4 regions of the Vreelandella sulfidaeris Esulfide1 genome follow, and region 1 is predicted to be linked to each of the others. Evidence: predicted binding sites of a transcription regulator. Region 1 holds the regulator's gene; each other region holds the start of a gene.

What was found. The regulator LexA, encoded in region 1, represses DNA repair genes until DNA is damaged. The targets are predictions, from matches to a motif close to TACTGTNTANNTANACAGTA.
Region 2: a site for LexA is predicted at 1,564-1,583, ahead of ACW44H_RS03205 (LexA family protein). Genes of this name have one in related genera too.
Region 3: a site for LexA is predicted at 1,891-1,910, ahead of ruvA (Holliday junction branch migration protein RuvA). Genes of this name have one in related genera too.
Region 4: a site for LexA is predicted at 2,090-2,109, ahead of ACW44H_RS07930 (DNA topoisomerase III). Genes of this name have one in related genera too.

What each region holds. Positions count from the first base shown of each region.
Region 1 is NZ_CM133364.1:2,288,112-2,291,080, reverse strand. It holds gene ACW44H_RS10700 (energy-coupling factor ABC transporter permease) at 1-556, shown strand, start outside; gene lexA (transcriptional repressor LexA) at 565-1,242, opposite strand; gene ACW44H_RS10690 (TetR/AcrR family transcriptional regulator) at 1,521-2,198, shown strand; gene ACW44H_RS10685 (L,D-transpeptidase family protein) at 2,176-2,727, shown strand; gene nagZ (beta-N-acetylhexosaminidase) at 2,813-2,969, shown strand, end outside.
Region 2 is NZ_CM133364.1:678,154-681,122, reverse strand. It holds gene ccmB (heme exporter protein CcmB) at 7-705, opposite strand; gene ccmA (cytochrome c biogenesis heme-transporting ATPase CcmA) at 814-1,434, opposite strand; gene ACW44H_RS03205 (LexA family protein) at 1,646-2,050, shown strand; gene ACW44H_RS03200 (IMPACT family protein) at 2,050-2,676, shown strand; gene ACW44H_RS03195 (sodium ion-translocating decarboxylase subunit beta) at 2,808-2,969, opposite strand, start outside.
Region 3 is NZ_CM133364.1:2,025,644-2,028,612, forward strand. It holds gene aspS (aspartate--tRNA ligase) at 1-1,200, shown strand, start outside; gene ruvC (crossover junction endodeoxyribonuclease RuvC) at 1,303-1,866, shown strand; gene ruvA (Holliday junction branch migration protein RuvA) at 1,973-2,581, shown strand; gene ruvB (Holliday junction branch migration DNA helicase RuvB) at 2,680-2,969, shown strand, end outside.
Region 4 is NZ_CM133364.1:1,723,522-1,726,490, forward strand. It holds gene ACW44H_RS07930 (DNA topoisomerase III) at 56-1,981, opposite strand; gene ACW44H_RS07935 (ABC1 kinase family protein) at 2,193-2,969, shown strand, end outside.

The DNA.
Region 1 (2,969 bases):
CGTCGCGCTTCAGCACCGTTGGCTAGGCGCGACGCTGGCGGTGGTGTTGATGTGGCAACTGCGTGCTCAGGCGGTTGATTGGCTAACGTTGCACCTGGTCTTTACGGTATTGCTAACACTTGTGTTTAAGGCGCCCCTAGCGCTGATCAGTAACGTACTTATCAATATTGCTATGGTATTGATCGGTCGCAATGAGTGGATGCTGCTGGGAGCTAATATTCTTGTCACCGGAATAGTGCCTGCTGCGATCATTGGCACGGTATGGCGGTTGGTAGATCGGCGCCTACCGGATAACCTGATGGTATTTCTTTTTGTCTGCGGCTTTTTCGGCTCTGCATTGGCAACGCTGGGAGGAGGGTTAGCTGCAGTGTTGCTGATAGTCGTCGCGGGTACTGATCCTGATGCTGTCTATTTGGCTCAGGAGTATGCGCGCTTCCTACCGCTATTAATGCCATCCGAGGCGTTACTAACCGGCATGTTGCTTAGTATTCTGCTAGTTTACCATCCTGATTGGGTGGCCACTTTCAATGACCACCGCTATATCGACCTGCAGTAACGCCTGTTTTAGCCGAGCGCCTGCCCGTTACCACCGCGAATGACACCGACGCCGACGCCTTCGATATCGAGTGACTGGAAGCGCAGATCTATTTCGATTGGCGCAAAGTCGGAATTTTCTGCAAACAGGGTTACCTGATGCCCCTGGCGTTTGAAGCGTTTAACGGTCACTTCATCCTCAAGACGAGCCACCACGATCTGTCCATCACGTACCCGCTCGGTGCGGTGAACTGCCAACAAGTCACCTTCTAAGATGCCGATATCTTTCATTGATAAACCACGTACACGCAGTAGGTAGTCAGCTTTTGGGGTGAAGTATTCTGGTGGTAATGGGCAGTAGCGATCAATATGCTCGGCGGCCAGTATAGGGCTGCCTGCCGCCACTTCTCCAATCACCGGTAGCCCTGTGGGCAGCGGCTCTACATTGGAGGGTACGGTTGTGGTGGCACTATCCAGGGCTTCTTGGGGCTCTTGGTTGGGCAGGCGGATGCCGCGAGAGGTATTGCGGATAATGCGAATAACCCCCTTGCGCTCAAGTGCGCGCAGGTGTTCTTCAGCCGCATTAGGAGAACGGAAGCCAAGCGCTTTAGCAATCTCGGCGCGCGTAGGAGGGTAGCCAAATTCGCCCATGGTCTTAACGATAAAATCAAAAACATGCTGTTGACGAGCGGTTAGCGGACGCGACATACCAGACTCCATAATTTGTAAATTGATAGTGAATTGACAGTAACAAGATAAACGTCGAATTAATCGATAAGTGTTTAAGTATACAGTATGTTCCTCTGTCCAGTATATGGCCTGTCAATCCTCATTTTCTCTACGCGGGCAATTTTAGTCATCGTTTTAAACTAAGTTTTTGCTTATACAAGACGCCATATTTCATTAGTAAATCAAGCGTTGAGCCTGCCAAGTTTATAGAATAGTATTTTGCTATGTTTTAAACACTTGTTTCCCTGGAGAGCGCTATGGCTCAGTCTGATACGGTGACCCGTATACTCGATACCGCTGAAGTGCTGTTTGCAGAGCGTGGTTTTGCTGAAACCTCGCTGCGCAACATCACTAGCAAAGCGCGCGTCAACTTAGCAGCCGTGAACTACCATTTTGGCTCTAAGAAAGCCTTAATACAGGCTGTGTTTTCTCGCTATCTAGATCCTTTTACAGTGCGTTTTCACACCGCGCTTGATGAGCTTGAAGCCCAGCATAAAGGGCACGTTGTGCCGCTTGAAACGTTACTCGAAACAATGGCAACAACCGTCCTGGCTGTGCCGGCTGAACGCAATAGTCTCAAAGTATTCATGCGCTTACTAGGACTGGCCTACAGCCAAGCACAAGGGCATCTTCGACGCCATATTCAGCAAGAGTATGGCGATGTGTTTGCCCGTTTCACGGAGCTTGTGCGTCAGGCGACACCAGACCTGCCTGACGCGGAACGCTTTTGGCGACTACACTTTATGCTTGGTACCGTGATATTTACTCTGTCAGGACTCGATGCATTGCGAGATATCGCGGAAAAGGATTATCACGAGCAGGTCACTGTGCGGGATTTAGTAAGGCGGTTGCGTCCGGTGGTAGTTGCTGCCATGAATGCACCGTTACCTCCTGCCCTCGAAGAAGGAAAACATGCGAACGCCCAAGCTAGCTGAGCTACCTCCAACTGAAAACATCTGGTTGGAGATTGATACCAGTCAACAGCTACTGCGCTGCTGGCGGGGCGCGAAAGTGCTTCATGAATACGCGATCTCTTCCGGTGCCGCCGGTAATGGAGAGCAAAATGGGAGTGGTAAAACACCCCATGGTTGGCACTATGTACGAGCCGCTATTGGTGCTGATAGACCGGAGAATGCCGTTTTTCGGGGCCGACGCTGGAATGGTGAGGTATTTTCACCTGCGCTAGACGAGAGTCATCCAGGACGTGACTGGATTTTAACCCGTATTTTGTGGCTTTGCGGGTTAGAAAGGGGAGTGAACCGCGGAGGCCAGGTAGACTCTCAACGGCGCTATATCTACCTGCACGGTACGCCACCTGATCAGCCGATGGGTGTTGCTGCTTCCCATGGCTGTATCCGTTTACGTAACAGTGATTTGCTGACTATCTTTTCGTTAGCAGTGCCGGGTACCCCGGTTTGGTTGCATGGCGGTCGGCAGTGTTTTGACGAACCAGGCTGTGACTGACAGCAACAACCGTTAATGTGTCTCAGATTTTGACTCTGCTAGACGATCGTCTAGAATCATCGCCCCTTTTAATGGACCTATCACGATGACTCAACCGTTAGGCCCGGTCATGCTGGACCTTGAAGGCCCTAAATTGACGGCTGCAGAAAAGCGCTTACTACTTGAACCGACGGTAGGGGGCGTTATTTTATTTGCCCGTAATGTCGAGAATGGCTATCAGGTTCGCCAACTCTGCAGCGATA
Region 2 (2,969 bases), 1.6 Mb from region 1:
CTGTCCTTAACCGTTAATACTGATACGCAGCGATGCAGCAATCGCCCACGGCGCTAACATCAGCGCGGCGGCGAGAAGCGCACCCAAAATAGCCAAATGCGCTAAAACACCGTCGCCGAAAATAGCCGCTTGCACCGCACCGGCGCCAAAAATTAATACCGGGATATACAGTGGCAATACCAACAACGAAAGCAGTACGCCACCCCGCGCCAAGCCGACCGTTAATGCCGCACCAATCGCGCCAATCAAACTCAAGCTCGCCGTGCCCAGCGCCAACGACAGCGCCAACACGGCGTAACTACCCGCCGGCAGTGCCAGCATAATGCCTAACAGGGGGGCCATCAGCGCTAAAGGCAACCCCGTTAGCAGCCAGTGTACGGCCACTTTTGCCAGACTCAGCGCAGCCAGCGGCTGGGGCGCCAGCAACAACTGTTCAAGGCTTCCGTCGTCATAGTCGCTGCGAAACAGGCTGTCTAACGACAGCAACGCAGCCAATAAAGCTGCCACCCACAATAATCCCGGCGCAATAACCGCCAATAACTCAGGGTCGGGTGAAATAGCGATTGGAAACAGGGTGATCACCAACGCAAAAAACACCAGCGGATTGAGCACTTCTCCACGGCGCCTTAACAATAACGTTAAGTCACGCACTAACGTAGCCTTCACGGCAATCATCAGCCCACCCCTATGATCGAGCAGGGGCATTGCCGGCACCTGTTGGGCAGTGTTTGGAGCGTGCACCGAAGTAATGGAAGAACCCTGTAACGTGCTATGTGAGGAACCCTGTGAAGAGCTATGCAATCTTGACTCCTTCTACCCCAGCGCTATCCGCCTCAGCAACGGAGAAGCGGTTAACTCGTGGTGTGTCGTTACTAACACGCAGCCACCGGCCTGAGCGTGGGCAACAAGCTGTCTTTCTAAATCAGCGACGCCGTGACGATCTATGGCGGTAAAAGGTTCATCCAGTACCCATAGCGCCCTTGGCGTTAATGTTAAGCGCGCCAGGGCCACACGACGCTGTTGGCCTGCCGAGAGTTGCCCTGCAGGCACATCTTCAAAGCCTGCCAATCCAACACGTTCAAGGGCTTCTAAGCGCTCTTCCTCATCACCGCTCTCCCCGCTTAACGCCTGATACCAGGCTAAATTTTCTAACGGGGAAAGCCCTGATTTAATGCCTGGGGCATGTCCTAAATAGAGCAAATTAGCGAGAAAATGTTCACGCGCCTCGCTCATCAAAGCGTCATTCCAAAAGAGTTCACCCTGATAGTCACTGAGTTGCCCGGAGAGGATTTTGAGCAGCGTGGTTTTACCGCTGCCATTAGGACCTTCAATGCGCACTATTTCTCCGCTGCGAATATCAAGATCCAGCCCATTGAACAGCCAGCGGTCATCACGTTCACAGGCCAGCTGTCGGGCTTGAAGGCACAGGCTCAAGGGACTCTCCAGACACATTGATTTCGCGTCGAACTCTACACGGAAAGCCCCTTTCTCGCCACTCAGTCTATGCGGCGCTGGGTCGCAGCATGATCTCCGTCAATGATCGTTAAGACGAATTAATGCTAGCACTGTATGCAAAAACAGGCTTATACTAAAACTACTGTATGAAAAGACATGCTCTGGCGAGCTCAGCACTGGAGATTTATCAATGACGATATCGATGGCAGTACCCACCGCGACCTTCGGCCATAGACAACCAGTACCGCGGGCTTTCGCCATGGCACCAAGCGTGACTCGACGCAATACCTATGCATTAAAGGTGCGTGGTAACGCACTGTGTGATTGCAACTTATTCGATGGCGATGTCATTATTATCCGGCGTTATCAACACGATGCCCAGACAGAAACCGCCGTTGCCGAAATCAATCAGCAAACAATAGCCTTGAGGCAACTCTCTATCAGCCGCTTTGGGGTAGAGTTATGGCCTGAAGATGTTTTGCAGCCCGCGCTATTTTTGCATAACCGTGATATTCAGGTACTCGGGATGGTGATGGGTGTTGAACCTAACCCAAGCGCTTGCCTGAAAAGTAAGCCTACTATCACGGAGCATTAATGCGCTACCGGGTTCCGGCACTCCCCCCTTCGTCCTGGCATACGACTGATATCGAAGTAGAAAAGAGCCACTTCATAACTTGGGTCTGCCACGCGCCGGACATCAGCGCGTTCACCATCATGTTGAACGCCGCGAAAACTGCACATCCCAATGCTAGCCACCACTGCACTGCTTATATTGCCGGGCCACCCGGCGAACAGAATTTGATTGGCTTCTCTGATGATGGTGAGCCAGGCGGCACCGCCGGGCGACCAATGTACCAAGTACTGCAGGGTAGCCAACTGGGCCATATTGGCTGTGTGGTGATTCGCTATTTTGGTGGCACGAAATTGGGTACCGGAGGTTTAGCCCGCGCTTATGCCCAAGCGGTTAGCCATGCGCTTGAGACATTGCCTACTCAAGAAGTCATAGAGCGTGACACTTATACCCTACGCCTCAGCTTTGCCAGCGAGGCGATTGCCCGCACCTGGTGTGAAGAACACGACATCCCTATTGAGCAAGCTGACTACGACGGCGATGGTGTCCGCCTGTGTATTGGCTGGCCACGTGACTGCCCGCTTGATCTTTCCCTGCTGGAAAACCGTGTGAAGAACGCTATTGAGGTTCTTACAGCACCAAAGACATGAATAAAGCGGTGCCGGAATATTAGTAGTGTGTCTGTGTCATTGCGAGGAGCCTGCGACGAAGCAATCTCGGCCGGTGCGGTGGCAAACAAAACCGAGATCGCCGCGCTTCGCTCGCGATGACAGAGAACTAGTTACCCAAGATATTTAATCATTACCCCGGCCGCTACCGCCGAGCCTATAACCCCCGCTACATTAGGCCCCATGGCATGCATCAGCAGGAAGTTGTGCGGGTTCGATTCCAGCCCGACCTTGTTGGCCACTCGGGCGGCCATGGGTACCGCCGATACGCCTGC
Region 3 (2,969 bases), 260 kb from region 1:
TCGCCGCAGCTGTTTAAGCAACTGTTGATGGTGGCCGGTTTTGACCGCTATTACCAAATTGCCAAGTGTTTCCGCGATGAAGACCTGCGCGCCGATCGCCAGCCTGAGTTTACTCAGATTGATATCGAAGCGTCTTTCGTGGAAGAGAGCGACATCATGGGCATTACGGAATCCATGATTCGTCAGTTGTTCCAAGATGTGCTTAACGCTGAATTGCCTGAATTCCCACGCATGACTTGGCAGGAAGCGATGGACCGTTTCGGCTCTGATAAGCCGGATCTGCGCATTCCGCTCGAATTGACCGATGTCGACGACCTGATGCAGCAAGTCGATTTCAAAGTCTTCTCTGGCCCGGCCAGTGCTGATGATGGTCGTGTCGCGGCATTGAAAGTACCCGGTGGCGCCAAGCTGTCGCGTAAAGAGATCGACGAATACACCAAGTTTGTCGGCATTTATGGTGCCAAGGGCTTGGCGTGGATCAAGGTCAACGAGCGTGCTAAAGGGCTTGAGGGCCTGCAGTCGCCGATCGTTAAGTTCATGGAAAATATCGTTGAAGAGTTGCTCGATCGGGTGGGCGCTAAAGATGGCGACATTATTTTCTTCGGTGCGGATAAAACCCGTATCGTCAACGAAGCCATTGGTGCGCTACGCGTCAAGCTAGGCGCAGATCTGGAGCTTTACACCCAGGAATGGGCGCCGCTTTGGGTCGTCGATTTCCCGATGTTTGAAGCTGACGACAACGGCCGCCTTAGCCCGCTTCACCACCCGTTCACTGCGCCTTCTTGCACACCGGAAGAGCTGAAAGCGGACCCTGCGAACGCATTGTCACGCGCTTACGATATGGTGCTCAACGGTACCGAATTGGGCGGAGGCTCCATTCGTATCCACGATCAGACCATGCAGAGCACTGTGTTTGAGATATTGGGTATTGGCGAAGAGGAAGCCCAGGAAAAATTCGGCTTCTTGCTGGATGCGCTTCAGTACGGCGCGCCGCCCCATGGCGGTTTAGCCTTCGGTTTGGATCGTCTGGTCATGTTGATGGTCGGTGCTAAGACCATTCGTGAAGTCATCGCCTTCCCGAAAACCCAAAGTGCCGCCTGCTTAATGACCAATGCACCGGGCGAAGTAAGCCCCGAGCAGTTGAAGGATTTGAATATCCGTCTACGTCAGAAAGCCAAGCCGGAAACAGCAGCCGAATAAGACGCTTGATCGTTTAGCCAACACCGACGCCACGGCGTCGGTGTTTTTGTATGTTACTCCGTTCTAAGCCTATAAGACTAAGCCTACAAGAGCCCCATCGAGATGGATAAAAAAAAGCCTGCCGCACCCATTCGTATTTTGGGCATTGACCCAGGGTCCCGGATAACGGGCTATGGCGTCATTGATATGGTTGGTGTTAAACCCTGCTATGTGGCAAGTGGCTGTATTCGGACGGCTGAAGGAGCGTTAGAACAGCGATTGGCACAAATCTATGCAGGACTTAGCGAAGTTGTCGGTTTGCATCGTCCTTCTCAGGTGGCTATCGAGCGGGTATTTATGGCCAAGAACCCTGACTCTGCACTGAAACTGGGACAAGCTCGTGGGGCGGCGCTGGTGTGCATGGCCAACCATGGTTTAACCCTTGCCGAGTACGCCGCGCGGCAAATCAAACAAGCGGTGACTGGTCAAGGTGGGGCGGATAAAGAACAGGTCCAGCATATGGTGACGGCTATTCTGCTGCTTTCTGCCGCCCCTCAAGCCGATGCCGCTGATGCGTTAGCCATTGCGCTAACTCATGCTTATAGCGGCCATGCCTATAGCGGCAATGGGCTGCTGGCTACGCCTTCACGGGCACGGCGACGTTCCACCGGACGCTGGCGTCTTTAATTCCCTCTGTTCCGGCCGCTACACAACTGGTCACATGTACAGAGTAGCTTTATAGTAAACGTCTGTTTTACACCCTATTGTTTTTCACCTCAGCATGAGCGTATTTATGATTGGACGGCTAAGTGGCCAGATAATGGCAAAGCAACCTCCCTGGATTGTGATCGACGTCCATGGTGTTGGTTATGAGCTGGAAACCTCGATGAATACGCTGGTGGCATTACCCAATGTCGGCGAACAAGTTTCGTTATTCACACACCTCACCATTCGTGACGATGCGCACCTACTGTATGGATTTGGTAGAGAGCATGAGCGTGCTCTTTTTCGTGCGTTGATAAAAGTAAACGGCGTCGGACCTAAGCTTGCACTTGCGATACTGTCCGGCATGGATGAAGACGCCTTTATGCGCTGCGTGCGTGACGACGACAGTAAAGCACTCACTAAACTACCCGGGGTGGGTAAGAAAACCGCCGAGCGGCTGATTATTGAAATGCGTGATCGTTTTCCCGAGTGGGAAGATGGCAGCAACGCGCTACTGCCCCTTGAGGCCGCCAATGGCCGCGTGCCTGCCCGCGATAGCCTTGCCGATGCGGAAGCCGCGCTAGTTAGTTTGGGGTATAAACTGACTGAGGCGTCGAAAATGCTTGCCGATATCGATCCCAATCAGTCTACCGAAGCGCTTATTAAAGCCGCGCTCACCCAACGTATGAGTGGCTAAGCCGAGCGGGATAAGTACGCAATTGCTGGTAGCGGATAGACCTTGGTAAACAGACCTTTGTAAATCGCCCATTTGAATCGCCATAAAGAAGAGCACCTATGTTAGAACACGATCGGCTGATCGCCGCTGAGCCTGAACAAGGAGAGGGGCGCTTTGATTACGCGATTCGCCCTAAGCGGCTGGACGATTATATTGGCCAGCCGCGTGTCCGCGAACAGTTGGAAATCTTTATTGGCGCCGCACGACTGCGCGATGAGAGCCTGGATCACACCCTGGTATTCGGCCCTCCGGGGCTGGGTAAAACGACCCTTGCACATATCATTGCCACCGAGATGGGGGTAGGGATGAAATCTACCTCTGGGCCGGTGCTTGAGCGCGCGGGCGACTT
Region 4 (2,969 bases), 560 kb from region 1:
TCAAGGTTATAGGTCAGTCTTTTTCGACATCCTTTAAGTAGTCAAGTGAAGAGGTTCAATCTTTACTGGCTGTCTTCCTTCTTCCCCCGCTGCTTTTCGGCTTGCTGTACCGCTTTCTTGTCTTACCCCCTTTTTTTATATGGCCACCGGCTTCGCCTTGGGCGGTCTGCAAACTCTGCCGAAGCTTAGCTGCATCGCTATGGGTGAGCAGGCCGCGTAAGTCGTCCAGCAGCGCTTGCTGAAAAGCGCCGGGGTCGTCTTGTTGTTCGGAAATCGCCCGCAGGCGCTGCTCCCAAAGGGCGGTTCGTTCTGGCGTGCTGACGGCGCTGGGCAGGGCGGTAATCAGGGCGCTACCGAGTTTGGTGGCGCGTAGGGCTTTCTGCTGGCGCACTAAGTAACCGCGCTGTACCAGGGTTTCGATAATGCCCGCCCGGGTGGCTTCGGTGCCCAGGCCGTCGGTGTCGCGTAGGGTGCGGCGCACTTCCGGGTCGTCCACATAACGGCCAATGTTCATCATGGCTTTAATCAGGCTGGCGTCGGTGAAGGGTTCCGGCGGGCGGGTTTCCTTCTCTTCAACGCCTGCGTCTACTGCTTGGCAGGGCTCCCCTTGGGTGAGCGGCGGCAGCGGTGGAGTTTCATCGCGGGTGGTAAAGAGTGGCTTCCAGCCGGGGTCGAGAATACTTTGACCACGGGCGCGGAAGGCTTCGTCTAGCAGCGTAAACTCGGCTTTGACTTCGAAGGTGCGCAGCGGGCGATAAAACTGCGCCATGACGTTGCGCACAATTAAGCGGAACACGTGGCCTTCGGTGTCGGAAAGCTGACTGAAATCCGCCGGTTTGCCGGTGGGTGCGATCGCATGGTGTGCGCCTACCTGCTTGTCGTTCCAGGCTTTTGAGCGCAGCGTGAAGTCCGCCCCATTTAGCCACTGCTGTAGCGCTGGATCGTTTTCGCAGGCACCGGTTAAGCTGCGCTGGGCTAATTGAAGGTGCTCTTCGGGCAGGTAGCGGCAGTCTGAGCGCGGGTAGGTGATCAACTTGTGGCGCTCGTAGAGCCGCTGGCAAATATCCAACACCATCTGTGCGGAAAGCCCATGGCGGCGGGCGGCATCTACCTGAAGTGCGGAAAGCGAGTAGGGCAGCGGCGGCGCTTGGCTTTTTTCTTGCTGGTCGAGCTTGGTTAGGTGACCTGAAGCGCCGGGCAACTGAGCCGCTAGCGCGTCGGCAGGGGTGCGATCAATCAAGCGGCCTTGGTCATCAAGTGGTTGGTGCTCTTTGGGCGCCCACCAGGCGCGCAGTTGGCCCTGGGCTACCTTAAGGTCCACCCATAGCGGGTAGAAGGGATGCGGCTTGAAATCTCGGATGGCGTTATCGCGGCGCACAATCAGCCCGAGTACTGGCGTTTGCACGCGGCCCACAGAAAGCACGCCGTCATGACCAGCCTGGCGGCCAGTGAGTGTCCAGGCGCGAGTTAAGTTAATGCCGTACAACCAGTCAGCGCGCGAGCGCGCCTGGGCCGCCTGAAAAAGCGGTTGATAGTCGGCGTTGGGGTTCAGTTTTGCCAGTGCCCGGCTGACCGCAGGTTTGTTGAGATCGCTAATCAGTAGCCGCTGCACCGGGCCACGATACTTCATGTACTCGATGACTTCTTGCACCAACAGTTGACCCTCGCGGTCAGGGTCACCTGCGTGTACCACATCGGTGGCTTGTTTTATCAGCTTGCGAATCACCGCTAGCTGGCCCCGTGCCTTGGGGCGCGGCATCAGTTTCCACTGCTGCGGCACGATGGGAAGCCGATCCAACCGCCACTGTTTATCGGCGGGGTCGTAAGCCTCTGGCGGTGCTTGCTCCAGTAAGTGGCCGAGGCACCAGGTAACCGTGGTGTCGCCACAAACCATGGCGCCATCCTGGCGTTTGCTATAGCCCGGTAATGCCTCGGCAATGGCTTGGGCGAGGCTGGGTTTTTCGGCAATTATCAGGCGCATAGCAGCGAAGCCTTTATCGTATCCGTTGATGGCGCTTATGGTAGCAGACGGCGCCCAGCATTGGCGCCAGCGGGAGCAGAGCAATAGAGTGATGCGGTAGATGGCTATTGCTGTTAAGTTGTATAGATTATGTATAAATATTTTTATTGATAGCAACCAGTTTGATAGCGATGTGCTTGATAAACGCGTTGCTAGTTAAGGGGCGTCTACAATGCGCGATCGAGGCAGAACACGGCGTTTAATGGGATTAGGCGCACGCACCGGTGGGGCGATGCTAAAAACACGTCTAGGCGGGCAGGCGGATTGGCGCGCGCTTGGCGAAGCGTTATTCGAAGGGCTATCAGAATTGAAAGGGCCCGCCATGAAGCTGGCGCAGATCATGTCGCAGTGGGATGACTTGCTGCCCCCTGATCTCGCTGAGGAGCTTGCCCGCCTGCAGCGCCAGGCTGAGCCCATGCCGTGGCCGCGTATACGTGAAGCATTGGTATTACAATATGGCGATATTGACCACTATTTTAGTCAGTTTGAAGAGCGACCATTCGCCAGCGCCTCCATGGGCCAAGTTCACCGGGCGACGACCCACGAAGGCGAAACGATCGTTCTTAAGGTGCAATATCCAGGTCTGGCCGACGTGTTAGAAAGCGACCTGATACAGGTGCGGCGCATCATGCGCCTGGGTCGCTGGTTTAAAGTTCCGCAAGCACGACTGGATGCGCTATTTGAGGAGCTTGCCGAAAGCCTGCGTGGGGAGTTGGATTATCACGCCGAGGCCGCTGCGCTTGCGCGCTATCGTGAACGCTATCAGGATGACCCGCGGCTGGTGATCCCCGAGCCGCTGCCCGCGCTTTCCGGCCAGCATGTGTTGGCCATGCGCTATGTCGCTGGTACGCCGCTGCGTGAGTTAGCGGAAGCCGATGATACGACGCGTCAGGGGATCGCTCAGGCATTGGCGGACTGGATTACAGAAGAGCTGTTTACTTACGGCGAA